Regions from separate parts of the Curtobacterium oceanosedimentum genome, predicted to be linked through region 2. Evidence: predicted binding sites of a transcription regulator. Region 2 holds the regulator's gene; the other holds the start of a gene.
What was found. The regulator HrcA, encoded in region 2, represses chaperone genes, less so after heat shock. The targets are predictions, from matches to a motif close to TTNGCACTCGNNNNNNNCGAGTGCNAA.
Positions count from the first base shown of each region.

Region 1 (9,344 bases), on a different contig from region 2:
TTCACGCCGGCCGAGCAGCTGCGCGACGGTGCACCCCGGCCGGTGACGTCACTCGCGGCCCGGTTCGCTGCGAAGGAAGCGCTCATCAAGGCGTTCGGCTCGAGCGCCGGGCTGAGCTGGCAGGAGCTCGAGGTCGTCGCGGACGACCAGCGGAACCCGTCGCTCACCCTGCACGAGGGCGCTCGACGGGTGGCTGCGGACCGCGGTGTCACGAACGTCCACCTGTCGCTGTCGCACGACGGCGGCATCGCGACGGCGTTCGTCGTCATCGAAGGAGGGGGCGCATGAGCGCGTTCACGGGGATCACGGTCGACCGCGAGGCCCTCATCGCGAACTACGCGACGGTGTCCGAGCGCGTGGCACCGGCCGGCGTCATCGCGGTCGTCAAGGCGAACGCGTACGGCCACGGGGCGATCGACGCCGCACGGGCGTTCGTCGACGCCGGCGCCGAGTGGCTCGGGGTCGCCGATGTCGACGAGGGCATCGCGCTCCGCCGCGCCGGCATCGACGAGGGCGTCCGGATCCTCGCGTGGCTGCACGCCCCCGACGAGGACTTCCGCCGCGCCGCGCAGTACGACGTCACCCCGGCGGTGTCGAGCGTCTCGCAGCTCGCCGCCGCCGCCGACTCCGAGGTGCCCGCGGTGCACGTCTGCGTCGACACCGGGCTGAGCCGGAACGGCGCCGTCGAGTCCGAGTGGGCCGAACTCTTCGCGACCGCCGGACGGATCGCGCGCTCCGGCGGTCGCACACGCGTCGAGGGGCTCATGTCGCACCTGTCGAACGCGTCCCGCGCGGACGACCTCGACCAGGACGCGGCACTCCAGCGGGCGCTCGACGGCCTGGCGGCGAACGGCATCGTGCCCGACGTGGTGCACCTCGCCGCGAGTGCCGGCAGCATCGCCGTCCCGGAGACCCGGCACGACGCGGCACGGGTCGGTCTCGCGCTCTACGGCCTCAGCCCCTTCGCCGACCGCACCGCGGCCGACCTGGGTCTGCGCCCGGCGATGCGCGTCACCGCCGCGGTGCTCCGGACCGTCCCGGTCGCGGCGGGTGAGGGCGTCAGCTACGGCTACACCTGGCGCGCGACGACGGACACGCGGCTCGCGGTGATCGGGCTCGGGTACGCGGACGGCTTCGACCGCGACCTCGGCAACCGGGTGTCGGTGCGCATCGGCGACCGGATGTTCCCCGTCGTCGGCCGCGTCGCGATGAACGCGATGCACATCGACATCGGCGACGCCGACGTCCGGGTCGGTGACGAGGTCGTGCTCTGGGGCGACCCGGCGGACGGCGACCCCGCGGTCGAGGACTGGGCGGCGGCCATCGACACCATCAACTACGAGGTGGTCGCCAGGGTCGGCCGCAGCGTGGAACGGAGGACGACGTGAACGCGCCGCTGCGCCGGGCCCGGATCGACCTCGACGCCTACCGGTCGAACCTCGACCTCGTTCGGGAGTGGATGCACCCCGTCGAGGTCATGGCGATCATGAAGGCCGACGCCTACGGGCACGGCCTCGAGCCGATCGCGCTCGCCGCCGTCGACGCGGGGGTCCGCTGGATCGGTGTGCTGACCGTGCCCGCCGCGCTGCGCCTCCGGGCGATCGGCGTCGGCGAGGACGTCCACCTGTTCACCTGGCAGCACGACCCGGCGCTCGACTTCCGCGACGCGATCGACTCCGCGATCGACCTCGGCGTCTCGAACGTCGCCGAGCTGCAGCGCGTCGTCGACGCCGTCGACCAGCGTCCCGCACGCGTGCACCTCGGGGTCGACTCGGGGCTCCACCGCGACGGCGCCACCCCCGACGTCTGGCCCGAGCTGGTGTCGCTCGCGGTCGACGCCCAGCGCGCCGGACGCATCGAGGTCGTCGCGGCCTACACGCACCTCGCCGAGTCCTCCGACGACGACGACAGCGCCGCCGTCGCCGCCTTCGACCGGGCCGTCGAGACCGCGGAGGACCTCGGGCTCGACCTGCCGACGGAGCACGTCGCCGCGTCCCTCGCGGGTCTCGAGCGCAAGGAGTTCCGCAAGGACATGGTCCGCATGGGCGCGAACCTGTTCGGCATCCCGGGCGCCGACGGGGTGTCCGCCGCCGACCTCGGCCTCGAGCCGGTGATGACGCTCACCGCCTCGGTCGCGAAGACGAAGCGCGTGCCGGTCGACACCGGCGTCTCCTACGACTACACGTACCGCACCGCGTCGGAGACGACCCTCGCGCTCGTGCCCGTCGGGTACGCGGACGGGGTCCCGCGCCGTGCACAGGGCCGCGTCGAGGTGGCCATCGGCGGCAAGCGGTACCCGATCGCCGGTCGGGTCGCGATGGACCAGTTCCTGGTCGACGTGGGCGACGACGACGTCCGCGTCGGTGACCAGGTCGTCCTGTTCGGCACGGGGGAGCACGGCGAGATGACGGTGCTCGAGTGGGGCGAGGCGCTCGGCACCATCGGGGAAGAGGTGACGTGCCGGATCGGCGCCCGGGTCCCGCGCGAGGTCGTCGGGCACCAGCTCGAGGGCCGCGTCGGCGACTACCTGCGGGAACAGCCGTGACCGACGCCCGCGTGCTGCTCGACAGGACGGTGTCGACGACCGACGAGATGGGTGCGCTCGGCGCCCGACTCGCCGCGGTCCTGCGTGCCGGGGACCTCGTCGTGCTGACCGGCCCGCTCGGCGCCGGCAAGACCACCCTCACCCGCGGCCTCGGCGCCGCGCTCGGCGCACGGGGTCAGGTGTCGAGCCCGACGTTCGTCCTGGCCCGGACGCACCCGACCACGGCCGGACCGGACCTGGTGCACGTCGACGCCTACCGGCTGAGCGACCCGGTGGAGCTCGACGACCTCGACCTCGACTGGGACACCTCGATCGTGGTCGTCGAGTGGGGGCGCGGGTTCGTGGACGGCATCTCGGACGACGTGCTCGACGTCGAGATCGTCCGCGCGACCGGAGCCGGTGCGCCCGACTCCGGAGCCGACGAGCTCGATCCCGACGACGTGCCGGACGAGCCCCGACGGGTGGTCGTCACCGGCACCGGCGACCGCTGGGCCGGCGTCACCCTCTGACCGGGACCGCGGTCACCTGCTCGGCCGTCAGGCCAGCGGATCGATGAAGAAGTCGGCGTCGGCCGGGTCGTCGACGGGCAGCCGGTCCGTCGTCCCGTTCGCGCCTACGATGGACGGGTGCTCCTCGCCATCGACACGTCCGCCGGTACCTCCGTCGCCGTCGTCGACCCGGCCACCGGCCGCGCCGTCGCCGAGCGCAGCACCGACGACTCCCGCCGGCACGCAGAGGTGGTCGGCCCGTTCCTCGCCGACGTCCTCGCCGAGGCCGGGATCGCCGGCTCCGGCGTCACCGGGGTCGTCGCCGGCATGGGCCCCGGCCCCTTCACCGGTCTGCGCGTCGGCATCGCCGCCGCCCGCACCTTCGCCGCCGCACGCGGCGTCCCGTTCCTGCCGCTCGTCAGCCACGACGCCATCGCGGCCGACCAGGACCAGGACGGACCGTTCGTCGTCCTGACGGACGCGCGACGCCGCGAGGTCTACTGGAGCGCGTACGACGAGACCGGCACGCGCGTCGCCGGTCCGGGGCTCGCGAAGCCGGCCGACCTGGACGAGGCGATCCGTGCCTCCCGTCCGGATGCCGTCGACTGGCCCCGCGTGATCGTCGCGACCGTCCCGGCCGGGAGGCTCGGGGCGCTGGCCGCAGACCGGCTCGCCTCCGGTGCGCCCTTCGCCGACGACGCCCCCCTCTACCTGCGCGACCCCGACGTCACCGTCCCGGGAGCCCCGAAGCGGGTCGTCCGGTGACCGGACTGCCCGCACTCCCCGCGGGGCTGCGGCTGCGCCGCGCGGTGCCGCAGGACCTCGACGACGTCATGTTCCTGGAGCACGCGTCCTTCCCCACCGATGCGTGGTCCTCGTCGCAGATGGCGGGCGAGCTGTGGTCTCCGCACGGGTACTACGTCGTCGTGGAGACGACGGAGGACGGGGCGCCGACGGTCGTCGGCTACGCGGGACTGTCGTCGCTCGCGGGCAACCCCGTCGCCGACGTCCAGACGATCGCGGTCAGCGCGGAACAGCGGGGGAGGGGCATCGGGAAGGTGCTCTTCACGGAGCTCCTCGACGAGGCCCGACGCCGCGACGTGCACGAGGTGTTCCTCGAGGTGCGTGCGGACAACCCCGTGGCGCAGGCGATGTACACCGCGGCCGGGTTCGAACGGATCGCCGTGCGTCCCCGCTACTACCAGCCCGACGGTGTCGACGCGTGGGTGATGCGGGCGGAGCTCCCCGCCACGCCCGGTGCGTCGGGCGGCGTCGGACCGATCGGACAGGAGACCCTCGGTGAGCGCGACTGAACCCCTGGTGCTCGGCATCGAGACGAGCTGCGACGAGACGGGCGTGGGCATCGTCCGCGGGACCACGCTGCTGGCCAACGTCATCGCGTCGAGCATGGACGAGCACGCCCGGTACGGCGGCGTCGTGCCCGAGGTCGCCGCGCGGGCGCACCTCGAGGCCATGACCCCGACCCTGCACGAGGCACTCGAGCGCGCCGGCGTGACCCTCGACGAGCTCGACGCCGTCGCCGTCACCGCCGGCCCGGGGCTCGCCGGCGCCCTGATGGTCGGTGTGGGGGCGGCCAAGGCCCTGGCCGTCGCGACGGGCAAGCCGCTCTACGGGGTGAACCACCTGGTCGGGCACGTCGGCGCGGACGTGCTGCGGGCCGACGGCAGCGCGATCGAGCTGCCGACGGTGGCACTGCTCGTCTCCGGTGGGCACACGTCGCTGCTGCTCGTGCGGGACCTGGTCGGCGACGTCGAACTGCTCGGCGAGACGATCGACGATGCGGCGGGCGAGGCGTTCGACAAGGTCGCACGCCTGCTCGGTCTGCCGTACCCGGGCGGGCCGCAGATCGACCGGGCCGCGGCGGACGGCGACCCGACCGCGATCCGCTTCCCGCGGGGCCTGACGCTGCCGAAGGACATGGCGCAGCACCGGTACGACTTCTCGTTCTCCGGGCTGAAGACCGCGGTCGCACGGTGGGTCGAGAAGTGCCGCGACGAGGGTCGGGAGGTCCCGGTCGCCGACGTCGCGGCATCGTTCCGCGAGGCCGTCGTCGACGTGCTCCTCACGAAGGCGCTCGCCGCGTGCCGGGACACCGGTGTCGACCGGCTGCTGCTCGGCGGTGGGGTCGTCGCCAACGCTCGGCTGCGAGCCGTGGCCGAGGAACGCTGCGCGGACGCCGGCGTCGCGCTGCGGATCCCGCCGTTCGACCTCTGCACCGACAACGGCGCCATGATCGCCGCGGTCGGGGCACGCCTGGTGGCCGAGGGGCACGCGCCGAGCGACCTCGGCATCGCGGCGGACTCCACGCTGCCGGTGACGACCGTCCAGGTCTGAGACGCGCTCCCGGGCGGCGAGCGACTGCTGAACCCGCCTCCGGCCCGTGTGGGAGGATGCTCAGCAGGCACCGACCGACCGGGTGCCAGGAGGGGTGGACGGTGTCCGATCAGAACCAGTGGCCGAAGCCGGGCGAGTCGAACGCGAGCGACGACGGCCGGCCGCAGCAGGACGGCCAGCAGTCGGGTGCGGCGCAGCAGTCCAGCGCGTCGCAGTCGACCGGCCAGCAGCCGGGCACCCCGTACGGTCAGCCGTCGCAGGGCAACCCCTACGCGCAGCCGGCGCCGGGCGCACCCTCCGGCCAGGGGCAGCAGTCCGCGAACCCGTACGCGCAGCCCCAGCAGTCGCAGCAGAACCCGTACGCGCAGTCCTCGCAGCCGGGCAGCCCGTACGGCCAGCAGCCGCAGCAGCAGAACCCGTACGCGCAGCCGGGCAACCCCTACGGGCAGCAGCAGCAGCCGCAGCAGCAGGGCAACCCCTACGCGGCCTCGGGTCCCCAGCACAACCCCTACGCGCCGCAGCAGGGCAGCAACCCCTACGCGGCCCCGTACGCCACGACCGGGTACCAGCCGTACGCCCAGCGCCCGAAGACGAACACCCTCGCGATCCTGTCGATCGTCTTCAGCGGTGTCGCCGGTCTGTCCCTGCTGACCTTCGTCTTCGCGTTCTTCGCGGTGCTCGCGGGCCCCGCCGGTGCGATCCTCGGGCACGTGGCACTCGGCAAGACGAAGACGACGGGGGAGTCCGGGCGCGGCCTGGCGCTCGCCGGCATCATCGTCGGGTGGATCGCGACGGGCATCGCCCTGATCGGCGTCATCGTGTTCTTCGTGGTGCTCGCCAACTCCGGCGGCGGGTACTCCGACCCGTACGACTACGACTCGGGTGCCTTCATCCGCTGATGCGCGCTGACTCGCGCTGACCCGCACTGACCCGCTCTGTTCCGTTCCGCGGAAGCGACAGACCCCCGCCGATGTCCGGTGGGGGTCTGTCGCTTCCGCGGACCCGATCGCGACAGCGATGCGCGCCGAACGCGCGGGCGCCCGTGCAGCCCGGCGGGCCGCACCGCCCCGCCCCGCGGGCTAGCCGGCCGCGTCGGTGAGCCGCTCGCACAGGAGCGCGGTGTGCCGTCCCTCCAGACGGGTGAGCACGAGCGTGACCGACCGCCGCCCCCGCAGCCGCAGCCGCTTCCGGAACTGCGCGGGATCCACGTCGACCCCGCGCTTCTTGATCTCCACCGTGCCGACGTCGTCCGCCGCCAGGCGTGCCGCGAGCTGCTTCACGTCGAGCGGCATCGTGTCGAGCACCCGGAACCCCTGCGCGAACGGCGTCGTCACCGCGCGGTCCGACGTGACGTACGCGATGCCCTCGGACAGCATGCGCCCGTCGATCGAGCGCGCCAGGTCCCCGATCAGGCGCGCGCGGATCACGGCCCCGTCCGGCTCGTACAGGTAGGCACCGACGGGACCGACCTCGACGTCCTCGGCGTCGGCCGGACCGGTGAGTTCGGCGATCCCGTGCGCGCCGATGACCGTCGCCGCACGGCGCACACCGTCGCGGGCGAGGGGGCCGGACCACAGGACGAGCTCGACGACCTCGCGGTCGACGGACACCCACTGCGCCTCGAGCGTGTCCGGGATGAGGTCGCGGTCGATGCCGGGCCCGAGCTTCACCCCGGTCGGGGTCGTCGTCGCCGCGGCGAACACGGTGTCGAGCGTCGGCGACCAGTCGTCCGGGTCGGCCAGGCGTCTCGTGTTCGCGTGCCCGGCGGTCCGTCGGGCGGGGTCCATCCACACGCCGTCCACCCGGGACAGGTCGAAGGACGCCGCGTCGCCGAGCTCGACCCGCGCGTTCGGCCAGAGCGCGAGGTTGTGCGTCGCGACCGCGGCGGTCACCTCGTCACGGTCGACCGCGGTGACGTCGAGGTCGAGCGCCGCCATCGCCATGGCATCGCCGCCGATGCCGCACCCGAGGTCCGCGACCCGGGTGATCCCCGCAGCGGCGAACCGGCCGGCGTGCTGCGCGGCGACCTGCAGCCGCGTGGCCTGCTCGAGCCCGGCCTCGGTGAAGAGCATCCGTCCGGCGAAGTCCCCGAACTTGGCGCGGGCCTTCTGCCGGAGCTTCGCCTGGGTCAGCACCGCGGCGACGAGGCCGGGATCGTGCCCCTCGCCGCGCAGCCGGGAGACCACGCGGACGATCTCGCCCCCGTCGGAGACGCCGGGGGTACGGTCGAGCAGGGCCATCCCCTCGGGGGTCAACAGCTGGGCGAGGTCGGCGGCTTCCACCCGACGATCCTCCCAGGTCGCCGGGACGCCCGACACGTGCTGGCACTCGGATTGACCGAGTGCCAGACTGTCCCTAGAGTTGTCGTTGGCACTCTCCTGTGCGTAGTGCCAACCGGTTCCCATCTGTACCGAGTCAGTACCGAGAAAGAAGAGGTCACCGTGGCCGTCACCATCAAGCCGCTCGAGGATCGCATCGTCATCCGCCAGGTCGAGGCGGAGCAGACCACCGCTTCCGGTCTCGTCATCCCGGACACCGCGAAGGAGAAGCCCCAGGAGGGCGAGGTCGTCGCCGTGGGCCCGGGCCGCATCGACGACAACGGCAACCGCGTGCCGCTCGACGTCGCCGTCGGCGACAAGGTCATCTACTCGAAGTACGGCGGCACCGAGGTCAAGTACTCCGGTGAGGACCTGCTCGTCCTCTCGGCGCGCGACGTCCTCGCGGTCATCGAGCACTGAGACCAGCAGCTCTCGTCACGAACGCCCCGTCCGGCTCGCAGCCGGCGGGGCGTTCGTGCGTCCGGCGGCCGGGAGGCGCGGTGCCGCTCCGCAGCGTCCGACCAGCTTCCTAGGATGGTTCCGTGAGTGAAGCGACTCCGGCACGTCCGGCACGCAGCGAGGCATCCGTCGGCGTCGTCCAGGCGATCGTCGCGTACGGGCTCTGGGGGCTCATGCCCCTGCTCTTCGCCGCGATGGCTCCCGCGGGCGCGTTCGAGATCGTCGCCTGGCGGATCGTCTTCGGCCTGGTGTTCTGCGCGGTGGCGGTCGCCGTCACCCGGTCGTGGCTCCGGACACGCTCCCTGCTCGCCCAGCGTCGGGTGATGCTCGTGATGGGGCTCGCGGCCGTCCTCATCCTGGTGAACTGGACCGTGTACGTCGCCGCGACGACGACGGGCCACACGGTCGAGGCCGCGCTCGGCTACTTCATCAACCCGCTCGTCACGATCGCCCTCGGGGTCGTCGTCCTCCGCGAGCGCTTGCGTGCGGCGCAGTGGGCGGCGGTCGGCATCAGCGTCGTCGCGGTCGTCGTCATCGCGGTCGGCTACGGGCAGGTGCCGTGGATCTCGCTCGCGCTGGCGTTCTCGTTCGGCCTCTACGGCCTGGTGAAGAAGCGGGTGGGCGGCACCGTCGACGCGCTGAGCGGGCTGACGCTCGAGACCGTGTGGCTGCTGCCGATCGCCGTCGGGGCGCTCGTGGTGCTCGGGGTCACGGGCCTCGGCGGCGGGGTGACCTTCACGAGCGAGGGGTGGCCGCACGCGCTCGTCACGGTGCTGACCGGCCCGGCGACCGCGGTGCCCCTGCTGCTCTTCGCGTCCTCCGCACGGCGGGTGTCGCTGTCGACGCTCGGGCTGACGCAGTACCTCGCGCCCGTGATGCAGCTGCTGGTCGGGGTCGTCGTGCAGCACGAGGCCATGCCGCCCGCGCGGTGGATCGGCTTCGGCATCGTGTGGGTCGCGCTCGTGGTCCTGACGGTCGACAGCTTCGTGGCGGCCCGGGCAGCGCGGCGCCGGACGCTCGCACCCGCGGCGGCCGGCCCGGCCTGACGGGCGCGAGCCGCGCCTCCCGTCCGGCTGCCGCGGGGACGGGGCCGACCCGAGTCTCGCGTTGCGCGACACGTCTCGCGCTCCCGACCCCGAGGAACGACGCTGGGCCCGAGTCTCGGCTCCGCGGAGGCGA
Region 1 covers NZ_JBEPMD010000002.1:167,575-176,918, reverse strand. Annotated here, with positions in the region: gene ABIC52_RS02715 (holo-ACP synthase) at 1-288, shown strand, start outside; gene alr (alanine racemase) at 285-1,388, shown strand; gene alr (alanine racemase) at 1,385-2,545, shown strand; gene tsaE (tRNA (adenosine(37)-N6)-threonylcarbamoyltransferase complex ATPase subunit type 1 TsaE) at 2,542-3,054, shown strand; gene tsaB (tRNA (adenosine(37)-N6)-threonylcarbamoyltransferase complex dimerization subunit type 1 TsaB) at 3,172-3,798, shown strand; gene rimI (ribosomal protein S18-alanine N-acetyltransferase) at 3,795-4,346, shown strand; gene tsaD (tRNA (adenosine(37)-N6)-threonylcarbamoyltransferase complex transferase subunit TsaD) at 4,333-5,388, shown strand; gene ABIC52_RS02680 (DUF4190 domain-containing protein) at 5,490-6,287, shown strand; gene ABIC52_RS02675 (class I SAM-dependent methyltransferase) at 6,468-7,670, opposite strand; gene groES (co-chaperone GroES) at 7,830-8,126, shown strand; gene rarD (EamA family transporter RarD) at 8,249-9,211, shown strand.
Region 1: groES (co-chaperone GroES) is a predicted target of HrcA. The motif match lies at 7,710-7,736, and genes of this name have one in related genera.

Region 2 (9,344 bases):
GGTCGGTCCCGGGCTGTGCGGGTTCGGGACGGACGGGTTCGTCAGCCGGCAAGGAGATTCCCTTCGTGCAGGTCACCTGCGAGGACGTGCGCGTGCACGTGGAACACGGTCTGACCGGCGGCTTCGCCGGTGTTGAAGACGAGACGGAACTGGCCGCCCGCACGCTCGTCGGCGATGCGACGAGCGGTGGCGACGACGTGTGCGAGCAGCTCCGGGTCGCCGGCCGCGAGCTCGGTGACGTCGCGGTACTGCTCGGTCTTGGGCACCACGAGCACGTGGACGGGTGCCTTGGGCGCGATGTCCTCGAACGCGATCACCCGGTCGTCCTCGGCGACGATGGTCGCCGGGATCTCGCGGGCGACGATCTTCGAGAAGACGCTCGGCTCGCTGCTGCTCATGGTGACCATCGTAGGACCCGCCTCCGACGCCACTACCAGCGCCCGAGCCGGGTCTGCAGGACGGCCAGCGCGGCCGGCCCGGCGGTCGACGTGCGGAGCACGGTGTCGCCGAGCCGCACCCGCACGGCGCCGGCGGCCTCGAGACGATCGAACTCGGACCCGTCGATGCCGCCCTCCGGACCGACCACCAGGACGATCTCGTCGACGTCCGTCGGCGGCTCCCACGCGGAGAGCCGCACCGCACCCACCGGGTCCAGCACGACCACCGCACGCCGCGCCTCCCGGCCGCTACCCGACGACGGGCCGGCAACCGACGACGCGCCGTCGCCCGACGACGAGCCGCCGTCCGACGACGAGCCGGCCGGCGCGGCCAGCTGCGCCGTCGTCACCGGCGCGTCCACCGTCGGGACGCGCGAGCGGACCGCCTGCTTCGCGGCCTCCTGCGCGATGGCCGCCCACCGGGCACGGCCCTTCTCGACCTTGGCGCCGTCCCAGCGGGACACGCTCCGCGCCGCCGACCAGGGGACGATCCGGTCGACGCCGATCTCGGTCGCGGCCTGCACCGCCATCTCGTCGCGCCCGCCCTTCGCGAGCGCCTGGACGAGCACCAGCGCCGGACGCGGCTCCGCGTCGACCGCGACGTCGGCGACCGTCAGGGTCAGCGTGTCCTTGCCGGTCGACGCGACCGAACCCGTGACGACCGTGCCGCGTCCGTCCGCGATCCGCAGCGCCTCGCCGACGCGGACCCGCGCGACGGACACCGCGTGCCGCCCCTCGGCGCCGTCGAGCGACACCGGGTCACCGACTCCGACGCCGTCGAGCAGGCCCGGCTCCACCAGGTACAGCGACGCCATCAGAAGTTGAAGAAGCGGTCGCGCAGCTTGCCGAACATGCCCTGCTGGAAGCGGGCGAGCTGCGGCCCCGGCGCCTTGTGCGACTTCGCGAGCTGCTCGACGAGTCCGCGCTCCTTGTGCGAGAGCTTCGTCGGGGTCACGACCTGCACCCCGACGCGGAGGTCACCCCGACCGGTGCCGCGCAGCTTCGTCACGCCGCGGTCCTTGATCACCAGGACGTCGGCGCTCTGCACGCCCGGGCGGATCTCGAGCTCGACCGGCCCGTCGAGGCCGTCGATGGTCGTGTGCGCACCGAGGATCGCGTCGGTCATCTGGACCTCGAGCGTCGCGAGGAGGTCGTCGCCGTCGCGGCTGTACACGTCGTGGTGGCGCACCTTCACCTCGAGGTAGAGATCCCCCGAGGGGCCGCCGGCCGGGCCGACCTCGCCCTGACCGGGCATCTGCAGACGGAGCCCGGTCTCGACGCCCGCGGGCACGTCGACGGGGATCGTGCGGCGTGCGCGGACGCGGCCCTGCCCCTGGCAGGTCGGGCAGGGGCTCGGGATGACGGTGCCGTAGCCGCGGCACGTGCCGCAGGGCGCGCTCGTCACGACGTTGCCGAGCAGCGAGCGGACCTGGCGCTGGATGTGCCCGGACCCGCCGCAGATGTCACAGGTGCGCGGGCTCGTCCCCGGCGCGCAGCACGAGCCGTTGCACGTCTCGCAGACGACGGCCGTGTCGACCTCGACGTCCTTGTGCGTGCCGAACACGACCTCGTCCAGGTCGACCTCGATGCGCAGCAGGGCGTCCTGCCCGCGCTCGGCCCGGCTCCGCGGTCCGTTGCCGCGTCCGCCGCCGCCACCGCCGCCGAAGAAGGCGTCGAAGATGTCGCTGAAGCCGCCGGCGGCACCGCCGCCGAACGGGCTCTCCTGCGGGCCGGCGTCGTAGCGCCGACGCTGCTCGGGATCGCTCAGCACGTCGTACGCGTGCGTCACGTCCTTGAAGCGCTCGGCCGCGTCCGGGCTCGGGTTCACGTCCGGGTGCAGCTCGCGCGCCAGCCGTCGGTAGGCCTTCTTGATGTCGGCATCGGAGGCGTCCGGCTGGACGCCGAGGACGTCGTAGTGGTCTGCCACGGTTCCCTCAGTCGGTTTCGGTTCGGTCGGTGGGTCGCGGCGGTCGCCGCGGTCCGGTCTGGAGGCGCGGAGCCGGTCCGCTGGACACCGCGCGGGGGGCGCGTGGTCCGGTCAATGTTCGCCCAGCAGCTTGGACAGGTACCGTGCGACCGCGCGGACGGCGGCCATGTTCGTGCCGTAGTCCATGCGTGTCGGGCCCAGGACGCCCAGTCGGGCGACCGCCCCGCCGCCGGCGAGGTAACCGCCGGCCACGATGCTCGTCGCGTCGAGGCCGTACTCGGCGTTCTCGGCGCCGATGCTCGCGGCCACGGCCACGTCGTCCACCTGCATCTCGCCGAACAAGCGGAGCAGGGTCACCTGTTCCTCGATCGCCTCGAGCACGGGGTACAGGCCGCCGGAGAAGTCGCGCTCGCTCTTCGCCAGGTTGGCCGCGCCCGCCATGACCAGGCGGTCCTGCCGGTTCGCAGCCACCTGCTCGATGAGGGTCGCGACGACGACGCCGCCCAGGGTCTGCGCGTCCGGGCGGAGCTGCCGCGGGACCTCGCGCAGGGCACGGGGGACGTCCTGCAGCAGGAGTCCGACGCTCGCGCCGTTCACGACGGTCCGGAGCTCGGTGAGCGAGTCCTCGTCGAGGGGGACGTCCGTCTCCACCACACGCTGCTCGACGCGGGCGGTGTCGGTGATCAGGACGACCATGAGCCGGGTGTCGCCGAGCCGCACGAGCTCGACGTGCTGCACGCGGGCACGCACCATCGACGGGTACTGCACGAGCGCGACCTGGTTGGTGAGCTGGCTGAGCAGGCGGACGGTGCGGCCGAGGACCTCGTCGAGGTCGTTCGGCGTGCCGAGGAAGGTCTCGATGGCGTGCCGCTGCGCCGTCGACAGGGGCCGCGCCGCCGCGAGGTGGTCGACGAACAGGCGGTAGCCCTTGTCCGTGGGCACCCGACCGGACGAGGTGTGCGGCGCCGCGATGAGCTGTTCGTCCTCGAGCTGCGCCATGTCGTTGCGGATCGTCGCGGCGCTGACCCCGAAGGCGTGCCGCTCGACGATCGTCTTCGAGCCGACGGGCTCGCGCGAGGCGACGTAGTCCCGCACGATCGCCTTGAGGACCTCGAGGGAGCGTTCGCTGACCATCCGGACCCCTTCCGTTCGATGCTGGCACTCGGACGTGTCGACTGCTGATCCTACGCCCGACCACCGACCGACCGGGACCGGAGGCCCCTGCGCCGGTACGCTCACGGCATGAGCTACGGACAGCAACCAGGCGGCCCGCAGGACGGCCGGTACGGCCAGCAGCCGGGGGGACCCCAGAACCCGCAGGGACCGCAGTACCCGGCCGGCTTCACGCCGCCCCAGCCGATGTCGCCGGAGGACCAGCGCCTCTGGGCGACGCTGACGCACGTCGGCGGCATCTTCTTCAGCCTGGTCGTGCCGATCATCGCGTACCTGGTGCTGCGCGACCGGGGGCAGTTCATCAAGGAGCACACCCGCCAGGCGCTGAACTTCCACATCACGGCGGCGATCGCGTACGTCGTGGCGTGGCTGCTCTGCCTGGTCGTGATCGGGTTCGTCCTGCTCCCGATCATCGGCGTGCTCGTGATCGTGTTCGCGATCCTGGCGGCCGTGGCGGCGAACCGCGGCGACCTCTACCGCTACCCGCTCACGATCGAGTTCATCAAGCAGTAGCGCGGGCGGCAGCCCGTGCGCTAGTCGAGCAGCTCGCGGACGACGGCGTCCGCGAGCAGCCGACCCTGCAGGGTCAGCTCGATCCGTCCCCGCACCGCGGCCGACCCGTCCACGAGACCGCGGGCGATGAGGCCGGCGACGCGGCCACGGGCCTCCCGGCCGAGCTCCGCGGTGGTGAGCTCGCCGCGCACGCGTGCGGCCAGCAGCACCCGCTCGACGTACCGGGTGTCGGCGTCGAGCGTCTCGCGCCCCGCCGCGGGCGACTCGCCCGCCAGCACCCGGTTCGCGTACGCGGCCGGGTGCTTCACGTTCCACCAGCGGGTGCCGGCGACCGCCGAGTGCGCGCCCGGGCCGACGCCCCACCAGTCGTGACCCTTCCAGTAGGACAGGTTGTGCCGGCTCGCGTGGCGCTCCGGACCGCCGTGCTCGTCGGCGCGTGCCCAGTTCGAGACCTCGTACCAGGCGTACCCGGCGTCGGCGAGGGTCCGGTCCGCGAGCTCGTACATGTCGGCGGCCAGGTCGTCGTCGGGCGCCGGGAGCTCGCCACGGGCCACCATCCGCCCCATCGCCGTGCCCTCCTCGACGATGAGCGAGTAGGCGGACACGTGGTCGGGGGCGCAGGCCAGCGCGGCGTCGAGCGAGGTGCGCCAGTCGTCGAGGGACTCCCCCGGGGTCGAGTAGATGAGGTCGAGGCTGACGTCGAGGCCCTGCTGCTTCGCGAGGTCCACGACGACCGGCACGCGCTCGGGGTCGTGGGTCCGGTCGAGCGTGGCGAGGACGTGCGGCACCGCGGACTGCATGCCGTAGCTCATCCGGGTGAACCCGCCGCGCGCGAGGGTCGCGATCGCGTCCGCGTCCACGGAGTCCGGGTTCGCCTCGGTCGTGACCTCCGCGCCCGGCAGGATGCCCCACGTGTCGTCGATCGCGCGGAGGATCATCACGAGGTCGTCCGCCGGCAGCATCGTCGGCGTGCCACCGCCGAAGAACACCGTCGAGACCGGGCGGCGCGGCACCCCGGAGCGGTCGAGGACCTCGGCCGCCCAGCGGATCTCCTGCACCGCGTGGCCGGCGTAGTCGTCGCGGCGCACCCCGCGGAGCTCGGACGCCGTGTAGGTGTTGAAGTCGCAGTAGCCGCAGCGCACCCGGCAGAACGGCACGTGGACGTACACCCCGAAGGGGACGTCGCCGGCGCCCGGGCCGGGGGTGAGCAGGCCGTCCGCGGGAGCGGGATCGGCGATCGGGAGCGCACTCGGCATGGACTCCATTCTCGGCCATGATGGAGCCATGGAGCACCACACCGTCCCCACCACGGTGCTGTGGGACATCGACGGCACCCTCGTCCTCAACGCAGCGTCGCCGGGCAACCTGTACCACCTGGCCGTCGAACGCGCCGTCGGCCGCGACCTGGTGCTGAAGGTCGGCCACCAGCACGGACGCACCGACGCGGGCCTCATCGCCGACCACGTCCGGGCGCACGACCTCGACGACGCGCTCATCCCCACGGTGAGCCGGCACCTGCGCGACCTGACCGACGAGCGGTACGGCCGGGGTGAACGCCGCTCCCCCGCCCCGGGTGCCGCCGCGCTCGTCCGACGCTTCGCCGCGCTGGGCTGGCGGAACGGGCTGCTGACCGGCAACTCGGAGCACCGAGCGCGGGTGAAGCTCGGCGGCGCGGGCTTCGACCTCGACGCGTTCGACTGGGAGCACTCGTACTTCGGCGACGCCGAGGTCGAGCGCACCGGGGTCACGGCGCGTGCCGCTGCGGCACTGTCCGGGGAGCGGGCCGTGATCGTCGGGGACACCCCGCGGGACGGCGAGGCGGCCGACGCGGTGGGCATCCCGTTCGTCGCGGTCGCGACCGGGGTCTACGAGGTCGACGCCCTGCGGGGGACGAGCGCGGTGTGCGTCGCGCGGGACTGCGTGCAGGACGCCCGGCTGCTCGAGGACGCGATCGCCGCGCTCCCGCCGCTGCGCTGAGCGGGGGCGCGGTCAGTCGCCGCGCAGTGCGCTGAGGTACTTCGCCGCCATCACCCGCTGCTGCCGCCGGAGCAGCGGTGCGACGAACGCCCACTTGCGGCTGGACGGCTGCGAGAACTGTCGGATCTGGAGCCACACCGAACCGTCGCTCGTGCGTTCGACCACGAAGGACTCCTCGCCGGACAGCGGGTGGCCCTCGAGCGTGCCGTACGCGAAGCCCTTGCGGTCGGTCTCGTCGATGATCGACACGACGCGGACCGGAGCGTGCACGGTCTGCCCGAAGGCGTGCATCTCGAGCGTCGCCGTCGTGCCGGCCGTCAGCAGCGGCGTGCCGTCGGCCGCGAACTTCTCGACGCGGGGCGTGCCGATCGACGCCGGCGCGATCGGGACGCCGTGCGCGTCGAACGTCACCGGGTTGTACCGGACCTCGTCGTCGTCCGGCTGGTCACCGACCTGCACCCGGATGCCGCTGCGCTCCTGGATCTGCCAGGTCAGCGCCTGCGTCACCGCGGTCTCGAACCGCGCGTCGCCGTGGCCGATCCGTGCCCGCGACTCCGCCGGGGTGAACCCCTCCGGCGGGTAGGTCATGAGGTCCGCCGCCTGCGTGGCACCGACGGCACCGTAGGTCAGGGCGGTCGGGTAGCTGCCGCGGGAACTCATGGAGCCATCGTACCGGCGGGGTCGACCGCACCGTGTCCCCCGGAGCTCGGAACGGACGACGGAGCCCCGCTCGTGGCGGGGCTCCGTCGTGCTGCTCGTGGTCGCCGAGCTACTTCTTCTTCTCTTCGACGTCGCCCGAGAGCGCCGCGATGAAGGCCTCCTGCGGGACCTCGACGCGACCCACCATCTTCATGCGCTTCTTGCCCTCCTTCTGCTTCTCGAGGAGCTTGCGCTTGCGGGTGATGTCACCGCCGTAGCACTTCGCGAGGACGTCCTTGCGCATCGCCCGGATGCTCTCGCGGGCGATGATCCGCGCGCCGATCGCAGCCTGGATCGGCACCTCGAACTGCTGGCGAGGGATGAGTTTGCGGAGCCGCTCGGTCATCAGCGTGCCGTAGGCGTAGGCCTTGTCCCGGTGGACGATCGCGCTGAACGCGTCGACCTGCTCGCCCTGCAGCAGGATGTCGACCTTCACGAGGTCCGCGGCCTGGTCGCCGGTGGGCTCGTAGTCGAGCGAGGCGTAGCCCTGGGTCTTGCTCTTCAGCTGGTCGAAGAAGTCGAACACGATCTCGCCGAGGGGCATCTCGTAGCGGATCTCGACGCGGTCCTCGCCGAGGTACTCCATGCCGAGCAGGGATCCGCGTCGCGACTGGCAGAGCTCCATGATCGCGCCGACGTAGTCCTTCGGCGCGAGGATCGCCGCGCGGACCATCGGCTCGCGGACCTCGACGATGCGCCCGCCCGGGAACTCGGACGGGTTCGTCACCTCGGTCACGGTGTTGTCCTCGTTGGTGACCTCGTAGATCACGCTGGGCGCGGTCGTGATGAGGTCGAGGCCGAACTCGCGCGACAGCCGCTCGGTGATGATCTCGAGGTGGAGCAGGCCGAGGAAGCCGCAGCGGAACCCGAACCCGAGCGCCACTGAGGTCTCGGGCTCGTACACGAGGGCCGCGTCGGAGAGCTTGAGCTTGTCGAGCGCCTCGCGCAGGTCCGGGTAGTCGGAGCCGTCGATCGGGTACAGCCCCGAGAACACCATCGGCTTCGGGTCCGTGTAGCCGGGCAGGGCCTCGGTCGCCGGTCGGAGTGCCGTCGTGACGGTGTCACCGACCTTCGACTGGCGCACGTCCTTCACACCGGTGATGAGGTACCCGACCTCGCCGACCGACAGACCCTTGGTCGGCTTCGGCTCCGGCGACGACACACCGATCTCGAGGATCTCGTGCGTCGACTTCGTCGACATCATCTGGACCTTCTCGCGCGGGTGGATCGTGCCGTCGATCATGCGCACGTACGTCACGACACCGCGGTAGCTGTCGTAGACCGAGTCGAAGATCATGGCGCGCGGTGCCGCGTCGACGTTCCCGACGGGGTTCGGCACGGTCCGGACGACGCGGTCGAGCAGTTCGGGCACACCGACGCCGGTCTTGCCGGAGACGCGAAGGACGTCCTCCGGCTTGCCGCCGATGAGCTGCGCGAGCTCGGCGGCGTACTTGTCCGGGTCGGCGGCGGGCAGGTCGATCTTGTTGAGGACCGGGATGATCTCGAGGTCGTTCTCGAGCGCCAGGTACAGGTTGGCGAGCGTCTGGGCCTCGATGCCCTGCGCTGCGTCGACGAGCAGGATGGCGCCCTCGCACGCGGCGAGCGAGCGGGAGACCTCGTACGAGAAGTCGACGTGACCGGGGGTGTCGATCATGTTCAGCGCGAACGTCTGCCCGTCGAGCTCCCACGGCATGCGGACCGCCTGCGACTTGATCGTGATGCCGCGCTCGCGCTCGATGTCCATGCGGTCGAGGTACTGCGCACGCATCGCCCGCTCCTCGACGATGCCGGTGATCTGCAGCATGCGGTCGGCCAGCGTGGACTTGCCGTGGTCGATGTGCGCGATGATGCAGAAGTTGCGTATCGCCTCGGCCGGGGTCGCGGCGGGCTCGAGCGGCGCGGATGCTTGTGGGCTCACGGTTCCTCAGGGGGTCGGTGCGGTCGAACGATTGTCCCACGGTTGCACACGGGCAGCGCGCAACCGGCGACCGGCCTGTGGAGGCACGGTAGCGCCCGGGACGCTGTGCAGGACGCACGGGAGGCGCGTGGCGGCGCCGCCACGCGCCTCCCGTCTTTCAGGCGGTCACCGTGGCGGGCGCGGGCAGCGCGCCCAGGCCGCGGCGCAGGTCCTCGACGGTCGCCGCCAGGCAGACCCGGATCCAGCCCTCGCCGGAGCGCCCGAACGCGCTGCCCGGTGCGACCGCGACGCGCTCCCGGTGCAGGAAGGCGAGCGCCCACTCGGCGACGTCGCCCTGCGACGCGTGCGAGACGTCGACCCACAGGTAGAAGGCGCCGCGCGGGTCGAGGTAGCGGATGCCCGCTGCGTCGAGCACCTCCTTCGCGACGGCGAGGTTCGCGCGGTAGTGCTCGCGCGCGTCCTGCACGGCCTGGTGGTCGCCCACGATCGCCGCGAGCGCCGCCCACTGGTCCGGCTCGGCGACGCAGCTGATCATCGCCTCCTGCGTCGTGCGCATCGTCGGCCCCATGCCCTTCGGCGTCACCAGGTAGCCGACCCGGACGCCGGTCATCGCGTACGTCTTGCTCAGCGAGAAGGCGGTGAAGACCCGGTCGTCCTCGTCGAGGGACGCGATGCTGACGTGGCGGGTGCCGTGGGTGAA
Region 2 covers NZ_JBEPMD010000004.1:164,703-174,046, reverse strand. Annotated here, with positions in the region: gene ABIC52_RS05945 (histidine triad nucleotide-binding protein) at 42-398, opposite strand; gene ABIC52_RS05940 (RsmE family RNA methyltransferase) at 431-1,252, opposite strand; gene dnaJ (molecular chaperone DnaJ) at 1,252-2,364, opposite strand; gene hrcA (heat-inducible transcriptional repressor HrcA) at 2,476-3,498, opposite strand; gene ABIC52_RS05925 (DUF4870 domain-containing protein) at 3,607-4,050, shown strand; gene hemW (radical SAM family heme chaperone HemW) at 4,071-5,306, opposite strand; gene ABIC52_RS05915 (HAD family hydrolase) at 5,335-6,027, shown strand; gene ABIC52_RS05910 (DUF1990 domain-containing protein) at 6,040-6,687, opposite strand; gene lepA (translation elongation factor 4) at 6,797-8,644, opposite strand; gene ABIC52_RS05900 (pyridoxal phosphate-dependent aminotransferase) at 8,802-9,344, opposite strand, start outside.